One region of the Actinoplanes oblitus genome, then DNA from elsewhere that is predicted to be linked to it. Evidence: predicted binding sites of a transcription regulator. Region 1 holds the regulator's gene; the other holds the start of a gene.
The links. The regulator HrcA, encoded in region 1, represses chaperone genes, less so after heat shock. The targets are predictions, from matches to a motif close to GGTTNGCACNCTCNNNNNGAGNGTGCNAACC.
Positions count from the first base shown of each region.

Region 2: the regulator HrcA is predicted to act here: its motif matches at 1,730-1,760, upstream of groL (chaperonin GroEL).

Region 1 covers NZ_CP126980.1:1,409,484-1,416,716, reverse strand. Annotated here, with positions in the region: gene Actob_RS06440 (epoxide hydrolase family protein) at 192-1,304, opposite strand; gene Actob_RS06435 (TetR/AcrR family transcriptional regulator) at 1,421-2,029, shown strand; gene dnaJ (molecular chaperone DnaJ) at 2,461-3,600, opposite strand; gene hrcA (heat-inducible transcriptional repressor HrcA) at 3,635-4,657, opposite strand; gene Actob_RS06420 (DUF4870 domain-containing protein) at 4,771-5,214, shown strand; gene hemW (radical SAM family heme chaperone HemW) at 5,220-6,419, opposite strand; gene Actob_RS06410 (enoyl-CoA hydratase-related protein) at 6,503-7,233, shown strand, end outside.
Region 2 covers NZ_CP126980.1:9,316,097-9,323,329, reverse strand. Annotated here, with positions in the region: gene thrC (threonine synthase) at 1-397, shown strand, start outside; gene Actob_RS41620 (hypothetical protein) at 617-1,063, opposite strand; gene Actob_RS41615 (GNAT family N-acetyltransferase) at 1,063-1,569, opposite strand; gene groL (chaperonin GroEL) at 1,949-3,571, shown strand; gene Actob_RS41605 (MFS transporter) at 3,631-4,863, opposite strand; gene Actob_RS41600 (winged helix-turn-helix transcriptional regulator) at 4,890-5,771, shown strand; gene Actob_RS41595 (glycerol-3-phosphate dehydrogenase/oxidase) at 5,835-7,233, shown strand, end outside.

The sequences.
Region 1 (7,233 bases):
CGCAGACCCGGGGGCAGCGCGAACCCGGCCCCACCGCAGACCCGGGGGCACCTCGCCCCGGGGCGCCCACGGACCGGGAGCGCACCGCGAACCCCGGAGCGCACCACGGACCCGGATCTTTCACCGCTGGCGCGGTCAAGGGCCGGCGAGAAAGCGGTCGGGGACGGCAAGTGATCAGGGGCGGCCAGCCGTCATGAGCGGAAGAACGCCGTGACGTCGTCGGCGAAGAGTTTGGGCTGCTCGGCGGGGAGGAAGTTGCCGCCGGCGGGCAGCTCGGTCCAGTGGGTGACCGGGGCCTCGCGCTCGGCGAAGCGCCGGATGGTGATGTCGGTGACGCCCAGGGCAACGCCCAGCGGGACCGTGGAACGCTCCTTCGGCGCCCAGGCCGACGGGTCGTGCGCGGACTCCCAGTAGGTGTTCGCCGAGGAGCCGGCGGTGCCGGTGAACCAGTACAGGCTGACGTTGGTGAGGAGCAGGTCGCGGCCGACGGCGTCCTCGGGCAGCTGAGCGGCCGGGTCGGTCCACTCCTGGAATTTCTCGGTGATCCAGGCGAGCTGGCCGACCGGCGAGTCGTGCAGGCCGAACGCCAGGGTCTGCGGGCGCGTCGACTGGATCGCGGCGAAGCCCATCCGGTCGTCGCGGAACTCCTGGAGACGGCGCAGGCGGTCCTGCTCGGCCTCGGTGAGCCCCTCGAACTCGGCCGGGTCGCCGGACGGGAACGTGATGTGGCCGTTGACGTGCACACCGATCACCCGGTCGGGGGCCTGCCGGCCCATCTCGACGGCGATCCAGGCGCCGCCGCCGGTGCCCTGCACGCCATAGCGCTCATAGCCGAGACGGGCCATGATCTCGTTGAGCGCCGCGGCGCTGCGGGCGGTGTGCCACCCCGGGGCGGTGAGCGGGCCGGAGAAGCCCACTCCGGGATTGCTGACCAGGACCAGGTGGAAGTGCGCGCGGAGCGCCTCGACCACCGGCAGATAGAGCGCGAACGAACCGGGCCAGTCGTGGCTGATCAGCAGCGGGACGGCTGCCGGGTCGGTGGACCGGACGTGCGCGAAGTGCAGCGTCTGGCCGTCCACCTCGGTGGTGAACTGGGGCAACTCGTTGAGCCGCGCCTCGGCGGCACGCCAGTCGAACTCACCGGCCCAGTAGTCGGCCAGCCCGCGCAGGTAGTCGACCGGGACGCCACGGGTCCAGCCCTGGCCGGGGATCTCCGGGGTCCAGCGGGTGCGGGCGAGGCGGTCGCGCAGGTCATCCAGATCGGCCTGGGGCACGTCGATGCGGAAGGGGCGGATCGGGGCCATGTCCTGCTCCTCGGGGAGTGAGCGCTCGAACGGAACGGAATGCTTCGTTCCGTTCCAATGTAGCACTCGGCGAAGCGGAGCGGAATACTTCGTTCCGTTCCGGTAGGCTTGTCGGCATGAGGCGACCTGGGCGCGGCGAGCAGGCCGTTCGCAACAACGAGGCGATCCTGGTCGCGGCCCGGGAGATCTTCCTGACCGACCCGCGCGCGCCGGTCGCCGCGGTCGCCGAGCGGGCCAAGGTCGGCATCGGCGCGCTCTACCGGCGCTATCCGAGCAAGGAGGATCTGCTCCGCACGCTCTGCCACGACGGGCTGCGGATCTTCATCACGGAGGCCGAGCGGGCCGCCCGCGAGCCGGACGACTGGGCCGCGTTAACCACGTTCCTGCACGGCGTGGTGCGGGCCGACGTGCACTCGCTCACCGTGCATCTGGCCGGCACGTTCACCCCGACCGAGCAGATGAACGAGGACGCGCGCCGGGCCTCCGAGCTCGCCACCGGCCTGGTCGAGCGGGCCCAGCCACACCTGCGCCCGGGCGTCGGTCCCGCGGACGTGACACTGCTGCTGGAGATGTGCGCGGCGATCCGCGTCCCCGATCCGGGCCGCACCGGCGAGCTGCGCCGGCGATGTCTCACCATGCTGCTCGACGGCCTGCGCGCCGACGGCCCGTTGCCCGGTCCGCCACCGGTTCCGCTGGAGCTGGACTGGCGCTGGCTGCCCCGGTGAGGTCGCCGGGCGAGACCGGCGCCCGGCACCCGGGGCGACCGGCACCGACCATGTGACGGTCGAGCCGCGACCACACGCCGACACCAGCGCCGCTCGCTTCACGAAAGCCGCTACCACCCGGCGAGAGCGACGCCCACCCACTACCACCCGGCGAGAGCGACGCCCACTCACCACCACCCGGCGAGAGCGACGCCGCCGGCTCGGTCCGGGGGTTGACACGTCGCAACCACCCGCGGACGTCGCCCTTGCGGGCCGGGCGTTCTGGACGCGCCAGCGTCCTGCCCGGCCCGCAAGGGTCCCTGGCGGGCCGGGCGTTCTGGACGCGCCAGCGTCCTGCCCGGCCCGCAAGGGTCCCTGGCGGGAGCGACGATCAGTGATCAGCGCGGATCCGAGTCATCAAGCCCGTGAATTTGATCTTGATGACCCGGCGATCAGTGGCCGTTGAAGGCGTCCCGCATCCGGCTGAAGAAGCCGCCCTGCTTGCTCAGCTCGGCGATGTCCTCGCCGCGCGTTTTCGCGAAGTCGCGCAGCATCCGCTCCTGGTCCGCGGTCAGCTTGGTCGGCGTCTTGACGTCCAGGTGGACGAAGAGATCACCGCGGCCCTGACCACGCAGGTGCGGCACCCCCTTGCCCCGGATCCGCAGCGTGCTGGCCGGCTGCGTCCCCGCTTTGACCTCGATGTTCTCCTCGCCGTCGAGGGTCTTGATGGTCATCCTGGTGCCGAGCGCGGCGGCCGTCATCGGCAGCGTGACCCGGCAGTGCAGGTCGTCGCCCTTGCGCGAGTAGACGTCGTGCGGGCGCTCGTGGATCTCGACGTAGAGGTCACCGGCGGTGCCACCGCCGGGGCCGACCTCGCCCTGCTGGGCCAGGCGGATGCGCATGCCGTCCTCGACGCCGGCCGGGATCTTCACGGTCAGCGAGCGGCGGGTGCGGATCCGGCCGTCGCCGGCGCAGGTCGGGCACGGGGTCGGGATGATCGTGCCGTGTCCCTGGCAGTTCGCGCAGGGGCGGGACGAGACGACCTGGCCGAGGAAGGTGCGCTGCACCGACTGCACCTCGCCGCGGCCGCCGCAGACCTCGCAGGTGGCCAGGTGGGTGCCGGACGCGGTGCCGGCGCCGGAGCACTGGGTGCAGAGCACCGCGGTGTCCACGGTGATCGGCGCCTCGACACCGAACGCGGTCTCCACCAGGTCGAGCTCGAGACGCAGGATGGCGTCGGCGCCGGGACGGGTGCGCGGCCGCGGCCCGCGCGAGCCGCCACCGGCCGCGGTGCCGAAGAAGGCATCCATGATGTCCTGGAAGCCGACGAACGGGCCGGCCCCGCCGGGACCGCCGCCGGGCGCGCCGCCGCCGGGCGCCAGCGGGTCACCGCCGAGGTCGACGATCTGCCGCTTCTGGTCGTCGGAGAGAACCTCGTACGCCGCGTTGATGTCCTTGAACTTCTCGTGCGCCTCCGGATCGGGGTTGACGTCCGGGTGGTACTGCCGAGCCAGTTTGCGGTAGGCGCGCTTGATCTCGTCGTCGGTGGCTTCCCGGCTCACGCCGAGAATTCCGTAGTAGTCCTTGGCCACGGGGTTTGGAGTCCTCAATGTCTGCGCGGATCCGTCAATTCTGTGCCAACAGGTCGCCAACGTAGCGTGCCACTGCACGAACAGTAGCGATGGTGCCGGGGTAGTCCATCCTTGTCGGCCCCAGCACGCCGAGCCCACCAACGATCGTCGCACCCGGTCCGTAACCCGTGCTGACCACGGATGCCGACCGGAGGTTGTCGATCTCGTTCTCGTCGCCGATCCGGACCCGGGTGGTGCTCGGCTCCAGGTCGCCGATCAGCTTGAGGAGGATGACCTCCTCCTCGAGCGCTTCGAGTACGGGACGCAGCGTGCCCTGAAAGTCCAACACACCGCCGCGGGTGAGGTTGGCCGTCCCGGCGAGCGCGAGGCGCTCCTCACTCCGCTCGACCAGCGTCTCCAGCAGAACGGTGGCCAGGCACGCCATGTTCCCCCGGCTCCCGGGCACGCACTCGTCGACGAGTTTCTGCACCAGGGGCGGGGTGTCTGCCAATTTCTGACCGGCCAATTTCTCGTTCACCCGGCGGCGCAGGTCCCACACCTCGCCGTCGGGGACCGGGCCGGGCATCTCGACCAGGCGCTGCTCGACCCGGCCGGTGTCGGTGATCATCACGAGCATCAGCCGGGTGGTGGAGATCGGGACCAGCTCCAGGTGCCGCACGGTGGAGCGGGACAGGCTCGGATACTGCACCACCGCGACCTGGCGGGTCAGCTGGGCGAGCAGGCGGACCGTGCGATGCACCACATCGTCGAGGTCGACCACGCCGATCATGAAGCGCTCGATGGCGCGGCGCTCGGCCGGGCTGAGCGGCTTGATCCGGGTGAGCCGGTCGACGAAGAGCCGGTAACCGGCGTCGGTGGGCACCCGGCCGGCGCTGGTGTGCGGCTGCCGGATGTAGCCCTCCTCCTCGAGGACGGCCATGTCGTTGCGCACCGTGGCCGAGGAGACGCCGAGCTGGTGGCGCTCGACCAGCGCCTTGCTGCCGACCGGCTCGCGAGTTTTCACATAATCCTCGACGATCGCCCGCAGCACCTCGAGCTTGCGGTCATCCAGACTCATATGACCCCTCCCTCTGGCACTCCCGCGGACAGAGTGCCAGTCTACTTCGCGGCGGGCGGCAACGCGATGATCGAAAGGTCCGCCGTTGTTCGGTCTCCGATAGCGTGTCGGCCATGACGGAGCCGCCTCGACCGCCAGGTGACGGGTACCCTACGTCCCCCGGATCCCCTTACACTCCCCCGCCGGGCGGATACCAGCCCGGCTATCCGGCCCTCGGCTCGGAGGATCGCGCCTGGATCCTGGTCGCCCACCTGGGCGGCGCGGCCGGCGCGTTCGTCGGCGGCGGGTGCGCCGGTTGGGTGGCGCCGTTGATCTCGCTGCTGGCTCGCGGTGACCGATCGCCGGCCGTGCGCGCCGAGTCGATCAGCGCGCTGAACTTCCAGGTGCTCTGGTCGATCATCGCGCTGATCGGGTACGCCACCATCTGCTTCGGTATCGGGGTGGCGATCACCGTGCTCGCCTGGCTGGCCGGCACGATCTTCGGGGTGATCGCCGGGATCAAGGCCGCCAACAACGAGCCCTACCGCTATCCGATGAGCGGCAGGTTCCTGCGGTAACCGGCTCAGACCAGGTCGCGGATCACCGCGTCGGCCAGCAGCCGGCCGCGCAAGGTCAGAACCAGCAGACCATCGGCGTACGCGTCCGGCTCCAGCAGCCCGTCGCCGAGGGCCCGGGCCGCGCCGCCCGGGTCCACCCGGTCCAGCGGGATCCCCTCGCGCAGCCGGACCCGCAGCATCACGTCCTCGACGTGCCGGTCCTCAGCACTGAGCAGCTCACGACCGTGACCGGGGGAAACCCCATCATTCAGACGATTTGCGTACGCCGACGGATGCTTCACGTTCCACCAGCGCACCCCGCCGACGTGGCTGTGCGCCCCGGGTCCCAGCCCCCACCAGTCGGCGCCGGTCCAATACCGCAGGTTGTGCCGGCACTCGCCGCCGGGTTTCGCCCAGTTGGACACCTCGTACCACTGGAAGCCGGCGGCGGTGAGCGCCTCCTCGGCGGCCAGGTAGCGGTCGGCGGCCACGTCGTCGGAGGGGTAGGGCAGCTCACCCCGGCGCATCCGGGTGGCCATCCGGGTGCCGTCCTCGACGATCAGGGCGTAGGCGCTGACGTGGTCCACCCCGGCGTCGACGACGGTCCGCAGCGAGCGGGCGAAGTCGTCCGCGGTCTCGCCCGGCGTGCCGTAGATCAGATCCAGGTTGACGTGCTCGAAGCCGGCTTTCCGGGCCTCCTCGGCGGCCCGGGGTGCGCGGCCGGCGGTGTGCTTGCGGTCCAGCACCCGCAGCACGTGCTCGGCGGAGGACTGCATGCCCAGCGAGATCCGGGTGAAGCCGGCCGTCCGCAGCGCCGTCAGAGAGGACGTGTCCACCGATTCCGGGTTCGCCTCGGTGGTCACCTCGGCATCGGCCGCCAGCCCCCAGGTGCGGTCGACGCCCTCCAGGATCTTTCCGAGATCGGTGGCGGACAGGAGCGTCGGTGTCCCGCCGCCGACGAAAACGGTGTCCACCCGGCCGGGCTGGATCACCTTCGCGGCCAGCTCCAGCTCCTTCAGGACGGTGTCCGCGTACTCGTCCCGGCTCGCCCCGCCGCCCAGCTCGCTCGCGGTGTAGGTGTTGAAGTCGCAGTACCCGCACCGGCTCGCGCAGAACGGCACGTGGACGTAGACCGCGAAGCCCCGCGCGCCCACCTCGCGAGTTGCTGTGTCGGGGAGCGACCCGTCCGCGGGAACGGGTTCGCCATCAGGGAGTGCGCCGGCCATCCGCCAAGTGTGCCTGGTCCCCGCGGGACGACCGCTCGTGGATCTCCTGGGGCCGCGCCCAAGGAAGCGTTAAGGTGCCGGACATGGATCTGGTCGGTACCGTCACCGTCGCCGGGGTGACCACTCTCACGCTGGACAGCCCCGCGAACCGCAACGCCCTCTCCCGCGCCCTGATCACCGAGCTGCTCACCGCGCTCGGCGCCGCGGCCGCCGACCCGGCGGTCCGGGTGGTGGTGCTCTCGCACACCGGCCCGGTCTTCTGCTCCGGCGCCGACCTGAAGGAGACCGCCGCGACCCGGCCGGGCGAGCGCCTGCCGGTGGAGCTGATGGCCGACCTGCTCGCCGCGCTCTGGGAGTTCCCGAAACCGGTGGTGGCCCGGATCGCCGGGCCGGCCCGGGCCGGTGGCCTGGGACTGATCGGCGCCGCCGACATCGCGGTCTGCGCCCGGTCGGCCACCTTCGCGTTCACCGAGGTCCGGCTCGGGGTGATCCCCGCGGTGATCAGTGCCACCGTGCTGCCCCGGCTGGCGCCGCGGGCGGCGGCCGAGCTCTACCTGACCGGCGACGTCTTCGACGGCGCCCGGGCCGCCGAGATCGGGCTGGTCACCGCCGCCGTCGCGGACGAGGAGCTGGACCGGGCGGTGGCGGACTACTGCGCGTCGCTGATCAAGGGTGGCCCGCTGGCACTGGCCGGCACCAAGCAGCTGCTGCGGCGTACCAGGTCGGAGTCCATCCGCACCGAACTGGCCGACCTCAGTGACCGATCGGCGGGATACTTCACCTCCGCCGAGGGCCGCGAGGGCGTGGCCGCCCG
Region 2 (7,233 bases), 1.9 Mb from region 1:
GGCGCTGCACAACGACACCGACGTGATCACCCCGGTGAAGCCCACCGGCATCGCCAAGTCGCTGAACATCGGTGACCCGGCGGCCGGGCCGTACGCGATCGAGGCGGTCCGCCGCACCGGCGGCTGGATGGACTACGCGAACGACGAGGAGATCCGGGCCGGCATCCGGCTGCTCGCCGAGACCACCGGCGTCTTCGCCGAGACCGCCGGCGGCACCACCGTCGCGGTGCTCAAGAAACTGGTGGACAGCGGCAGGCTGGACCCGGCCAAGGAGACCGTCGTCTACAACACCGGTGAGGGCCTGAAGACGCTCGACGCGGTGGCCTCCGAGGTCGGCCCGACCCACCGGATCAAGCCGTCGCTGCGCGGTGCGCGGGAAGCCGGCCTGCTGGGATAGCGGAAAGTAACCGCGAGTCTGCCGGTTGTCGAATATTCCTTCCTCCGAGGACTTGCGCGCCGATCTCCCGATCGGCAGGATGCTTGTCGCGGGAGGACGCGACGCCGTAAGTGGCCCCTCACCTGAGCTTGGCGACAATCTCCGAGGGACCCAACGACCCAACGCTGACCCAGTGGCTTCATGCCGGAGGCGTTGTGCGTCCGTCCTCCCGACCAAACCTCACCGGCGAAACCGTTGCAGCCACGGGCGCAGCGGCAGATCTTCCGGATAACCGCCGTCGCGCAGCCCGGCATGGCGTTCGAACCAGTTCCGCACGCCGAACGATCCGGTCGCCACGTAGGACCAGCCACAAGCGACCCAGTACGCCGGCCAGAAGAGTGGGCCGAGCACGGCGTACTGCCCGGCGTGCCGGCTCTCGTGCGCCAGCAGCGCGGCGCGTTCCCCGGCCAGCAGCCACTCCGCCGAGCGCCGGGTGATGATCACCGAGCCGACCGTGAAGCAGGACGCCGGCGGCATCGGCAGTCGCCACCCCTCGGCGATCAGCACGCCGTCCCGGCCCCGGCGGATCCTGGTGCGGGTGGCGAGGGCGAGCAGCAGCCCGGCGCCGGTGGTCCCGTTCGCGGCGGTGAGCACCGTCCGGGTGACATGCCAGCGCCGGGGTGACATCAGATCCGCCGGCGCATCTGCAGCTGGGTGAGGACCGGCACCGTCGGATGCGGCAGACGCAACCCGGTGTCCTCGAAACCCAGTTTTTCGTACGCCCGTACCGCCCGCCCGTTGCCCGCCACCACCTCGAGCATCAGCTCGTGCCGCCCGGCTGCGGTGGACCAGTCGGCCACCGCCTCGACCAGCTGGGCGAGCAGCTTGCCGCCGCGGCTCGCCGGGGTCAGGTAGACCGAGAAGACCACCGTGACCAGCGGCTCGTCCGGGATCGCGGTGCCACCGGCGTGCCCCAGCAGCGGCCCGTCACCCGGGTCGACGATGAACTGGGACAGCTCCGGGCCCTCGGCCGACATGCTCAGGCGCTGCGCGTAGCCCTCGTGCGGGCGGGCGGCGGCCTGGGCGAGGGTCTCCAGGAACGCGAGGGGGCTGTCCGCGAGCATCTCGAGTCGCAGGGCGCGCATCCGGCCGGCGTCCCCGGGCGTGACCCGGCGCACGGTCCAGTTCTCCATGCGTCCTCATTACTCGCAGCGGCGGGCACCGGCAACCGTCTTGCCGCAAAACCGTCCTGAGCTGCACATGAAGATCTTTAGCCGGATTCCGGGCCGGGCCCGGGGGTTTCGCGGGAAGATGGGGTTTCTTGCACTCGGTACCGGAGAGTGCTAAACAAGTGATTGGCACTCGCGACCCGTGAGTGCCAGCAGGTCGGGACGGTGGGGTTCCGGTCGCGTCGCCGCCATCGGCGCCGCGGCACGAAACCGGTCGTCGCGGGCTATCCGGCTCGGCCTGAGGACGTCACATCGCCAGGTGGTGACGTCCACAGACTTCCTCAGTGTGCGGGGACGGGCCCATCCGGCTCGGAACCGCGGATGTCCGGGAGGACAACGCCGTATGGCCAAGATCATCGCATTCGACGAGGAGGCTCGTCGGGGCCTCGAGCGCGGCATGAACCAGCTCGCCGACGCGGTCAAGGTGACCCTCGGCCCGAAGGGCCGCAACGTCGTCCTCGAGAAGAAGTGGGGCGCCCCCACGATCACCAACGATGGTGTATCCATCGCCAAGGAGATCGAGCTCGAGGACCCGTACGAGAAGATCGGCGCCGAGCTGGTCAAGGAGGTCGCCAAGAAGACCGACGACGTCGCCGGTGACGGTACGACGACGGCGACCGTCCTGGCCCAGGCCCTGGTTCGCGAGGGTCTGCGCAACGTGGCCGCCGGTGCCAACCCGATGGCCCTGAAGCGGGGCATCGAGGCGGCCGTGGCCAGCGTCTCCGAGGGTCTCTCGCAGATCGCCAAGGACGTGGAGACCAAGGAGCAGATCGCCTCCACCGCGTCCATCTCCGCCGGTGACACCACGGTCGGCGAGATCATCGCCGAGGCCATGGACAAGGTCGGCAAGGAAGGCGTCATCACCGTCGAGGAGAGCAACACCTTCGGCCTGGAGCTCGAGCTCACCGAGGGTATGCGCTTCGACAAGGGCTACATCTCGGCGTACTTCATGACCGACGCCGAGCGCATGGAGGCCGTCTTCGACGACCCCTACATCCTGATCGCGAACAGCAAGATCTCCGCGGTCAAGGACCTGCTGCCGGTCCTGGAGAAGGTCATGCAGTCCGGCAAGCCGCTGGTCATCATCGCCGAGGACGTCGAGGGTGAGGCCCTGGCCACCCTGGTCGTCAACAAGGTCCGCGGCACCTTCAAGTCGGTCGCCGTCAAGGCCCCCGGCTTCGGTGACCGTCGCAAGGCCATGCTGGAGGACATCGCCATCCTCACCGGTGGCGCGGTCATCAGCGAGGAGGTCGGCCTCAAGCTGGACGCCGCCGACCTGTCCCTGCTGGGCCAGGCCCGCAAGGTCGTCATCACCAAGGACGAGACCACCATCGTCGACGGTGCCGGTAACGCCGAGCAGATCCAGGGCCGGGTCAACCAGATCCGCGCCGAGATCGAGCGCTCGGACTCCGACTACGACCGTGAGAAGCTGCAGGAGCGCCTGGCCAAGCTGGCCGGCGGTGTTGCGGTGATCAAGGTCGGCGCGGCCACCGAGGTCGAGCTCAAGGAGCGCAAGCACCGCATCGAGGACGCCGTTCGCAACGCGAAGGCGGCCGTCGAGGAGGGCATCGTCCCGGGTGGTGGCGTCGCGCTGGTGCAGGCCGGCAAGACCGCGTTCGACAAGCTGGACCTGTCCGGCGACGAGGCCACCGGTGCCAACATCGTCAAGGTCGCGCTCGACGCCCCGCTGCGTCAGATCGCCGTGAACGCCGGCCTCGAGGGCGGCGTCGTGGTGGAGAAGGTGCGCAACCTGGAGCCCGGTCACGGCCTCAACGCCGCGAACGGTGAGTACGTCGACCTGCTGGCCGCGGGCATCATCGACCCGGCCAAGGTGACCCGCTCGGCGCTGCAGAACGCCGCGTCGATCGCCGCGCTGTTCCTCACCACCGAGGCCGTCGTGGCCGACAAGCCGGAGAAGAACCCGGCCCCGGCCGGCGCCCCCGGCGGCGGCGACATGGACTTCTGAGTCCAGCCGTAACAAACCGGATCGGGCGGGTCGCGAGAGCGGCCCGCCCGATCCGTGTCTCAGGCCGGTTGCCTCTCCCGGCCGGCGTCGGTGAGGTCACGCAGGCCGCGCACCGGGGAGAACCAGAAGATCAGCGGCGAGCCGAGGGTGAGCACGCCGAAGACCAGCAGGGTGGTCCGGGCGCCCAGCGGCCCGGCCAGCGCGCCGGCCAGCAGGCCGCCGATCGGGATCGCGCCCCAGGACACGAACTTCACCGTGGCGATCACCCGGGAGAGCAGCTCGGGCGGGCTGTGCACCATCCGGTAGGTCCGGGTGGTCACGCTGAGCACCACCACCGAGCCGGCGAAGATCAGACTTCCGGCCGCGAAGGCCAGGTACCCGGCCGTCCCGGTGCCCAGCGGGATGAGCAGGGCGCCGGCCACCCCGGTGAAGCCGGCGACGATCAGCCCGCGAGCGGTCCCGAAGCGGGTGGTGAAGCGGGTGGTCAGTGCCGCCCCGGCCACGGTGCCCAGCCCCTCGGCGGCCAGCAGCACCCCGACCACGCCGGGCGGCGCGTGCAGGTCGCGGACCAGGTAGAAGGCGAACAACGCCAGCTGCCCGCCGCAGACGAAGTTGATCGAGGTCGCCACCCACATGCCGGGGCCGATGATCGGGTGCCGGATGACGTAGCGCCACCCCTCGCGGATCAGCTCGGCCATCGGCGTGCGAGCACCGCCCGGGGCCTCGGTGCGCCGCGCCGGAAGCGAGCCCAGCAGCGCGCCGGAGAACAGGTAGCTGACCGCGTCGAGGAACAGCGTCGGCACCGGGCCGAGCAGCTGGACCGCGAGCCCGCCCAGTGCCGAGCCACCGAGCTGGGTGGTCGCGTGCGTGCCGGAGTTCAGGCTGTTCCGCGCCTGCAACTGGCCGGCGGGCACGATCGTCGGCAGGAACGTCTGGTTGGCGACGTCGAAGAGCACGTCCGCGAAGCCGACCACCAGGGCGACCACGATCAGCTGGGGCACCGTGAGCGCGCCCCGCCACCAGGCGAGCGGGATGGAGGCCACCGCGAGCGCCCGGGTCAGATCGGCGGTGACCTGGACGCCGCGCAACGGCAGGCGATTCACGATCACGCCGGCCGGCAGGCTGATCAGCAGGTAGGCCAGGTAGGTCGCGGCGGTGATCAGACCCATCTGGAAGGCGGACGCGTGCAGCACTGTCAGCGCGGTCAGCGGGAGTGCGATCGAGCCCACCGCCGAGCCCAGCTGACTCGTCGCCCCCGCGGTCCACCAGCGCCAGAAGGTAGTCAGTTTCATAATGGAACGCACTATAGTTGGTGATCGTGAGGCGAGTCGACCCGCAGGACGTGGACTGCGGAATCACCCAGGCCCTCGGTGTCCTGACCGACTGGTGGACGTTCCTGATCGTGCGGGACGTGGCCGGTGGCGTGACCCGCTTCGACGCGCTGCAGAAAGAGCTGGGGATGAGCCGTCGCGCCCTGGCCGAGCGCCTCGCCGCCCTGGTCGAGCACGGCGTCCTGCACCGCAGGCGGTACACCGACCGTCCGCCGCGCCACGACTACCTGCTCACCGCCAAGGGCGAGGGACTGCTCCCGGTGTTGCTCTCCCTGCAGGAGTGGGGTGACCGCTACGTGCTCGGCGACGGCTCGCTCACCGCCACCGCGGCGGCCGGCACCGCCGAGCACCGCCGCGCCCACGCCCTGCGCGGCCGGGCCCTGCCGGAGATCACCCTGCCCCGGCAGGACGACGTCCCGGTGCCGCCCGCCGAGCCGGGCGCCTGGACCGTGCTGTTCTGCTTCCCGGGCGCCTTCGCCCCGGAGTCACAGGGCTATCCGCCGCACTGGGCGGACATCCCGGGCACCCGCGGCTGCACCCTGGAGGCGACCACCTACGCCGCCCGCCACGAGCGGTTCGCGCGGGCCGGTGCCCGGATCCGCGGTGTCAGCACCCAGCGCACCGACCAGCTGAGCGCCTTCGCCGCGCACGCCGGGCTGCCGTACGAGCTGCTCTCCGACGCCGACGGCCGGCTCGCCACGGCGCTCCGGCTGCCCACCTTCCGGGCTGCCGGGACCGACCGGCTCAAGCGCCTCACCATGCTGGTCGATCCGGCCGGCACGATCCGGGAGATCCAGTTCCCGGTCACCGACCCGGCCGCCTCGGTCGACGAGATGCTGACCGCCCTCGCCGGACGGGTGGCGAAGTGACGTGTGTGGGGCGGGCCACATTCCTCCGCCGGGGTGACACCGGCGGGGTCTAACCTGGGACGGGTGCGTGATCCCTCCGTCTCCCGCTACTCGGCCGGCCGGCTCTCCCCGATCCGGCGGACCGCCGACCTGCGGCGCCTGCGTGACGAACAGTTCGACGTCCTGGTGATCGGTGGCGGGGTCACCGGCGCCGGCGCGGCGGTCGACGCCGCCTCCCGCGGGCTCAAGGTGGCCCTGGTCGAGGCGCGCGACTTCGCCGCCGGCACCTCCAGCCGCTCCAGCAAGCTGATCCACGGCGGCCTGCGTTACCTGGAGCAGCTCGAGCTGCACCTGGTGCACGAGGCGCTGACCGAGCGCGGCCTGCTCGCCACCCGGATCGCCCCGCACCTGGTCCGCCCGGTGCCGATCCTGGTGCCGCTGCCGGCCAGCAACCCGGCCCAGCGAGTCTGGCAGCGGGGTTACTACGGGCTCGGGGTGGCGGCGTACGACGCCTTCGCCGGCGTCTTCGGCGGCGGCCGGGGCATGCCGCTGCACCGGCACCTGAGCCGGGACGGCGCCCGGCACATCTTCCCCAGCCTGCGCGCCGACAAGATCGCCGGCGCGATCCGGTACTACGACGGCCAGATGGACGACGCCCGCCTGGTGGTCAACCTGGCCCGTACCGCGGCCGCCCAGGGCGCCGCCGTGGTGACCAGTGCCCGGGTCACCGGGTTCTTGCGCGAGGCCCGCGAGGTGGTCGGCGTCCGGGTCAAGGATCTGGAGGCGCCCGGGTCGGAGGAGTTCGAGGTCCGCGCCCGGACGGTGGTCGCCGCGACAGGTGTGTGGAGCGACGACATGTCGCAGATGCTGCACGACGTCGGCGTCCGTCCCGGCTTCCAGGTGCGCGCGTCCAAGGGGGTGCACCTGGTGGTGCCCCGCTCGGCGATCACCGGCGAGGCCGGGCTGATCCTGCGTACCGCGACCTCGGTGCTGTTCGTGCTGCCCTGGGGCGGTCACTGGATCATCGGCACCACGGACACCGACTGGCAGCTCGACCGGTCCCACCCGGCCGCCTCCGCGCGCGACATCAGCTACCTGCTCGACCAGGTGAACACGGTGCTCGACCGGCCGCTGACCACCGACGACATCGAGGGCGTCTACGCCGGGCTGCGGCCGCTGCTCTCCGGCGAGGCGGATAGCACCTCCAAACTCTCCCGCGAGCACGCGGTGGTCGAGCCGATGCTCGGCCTGATGCTGGTGGCCGGCGGCAAGTACACCACCTACCGGGTGATGGCCGCCGACGTGATCGACCGCGCGGTGCGCCGGCTGGGCGGCCCGTTCCGCGAGTCCCGCACCGACCAACTGCCGCTGCTCGGCGCCGACGGTTACGCCGCCGCCTGGCGCGACCGGCAGGACACGGCCCGCCGGCACGGCGTCACCACCGGCGTGGTCGAGCACCTGCTGGAGCGTTACGGCACGCTGA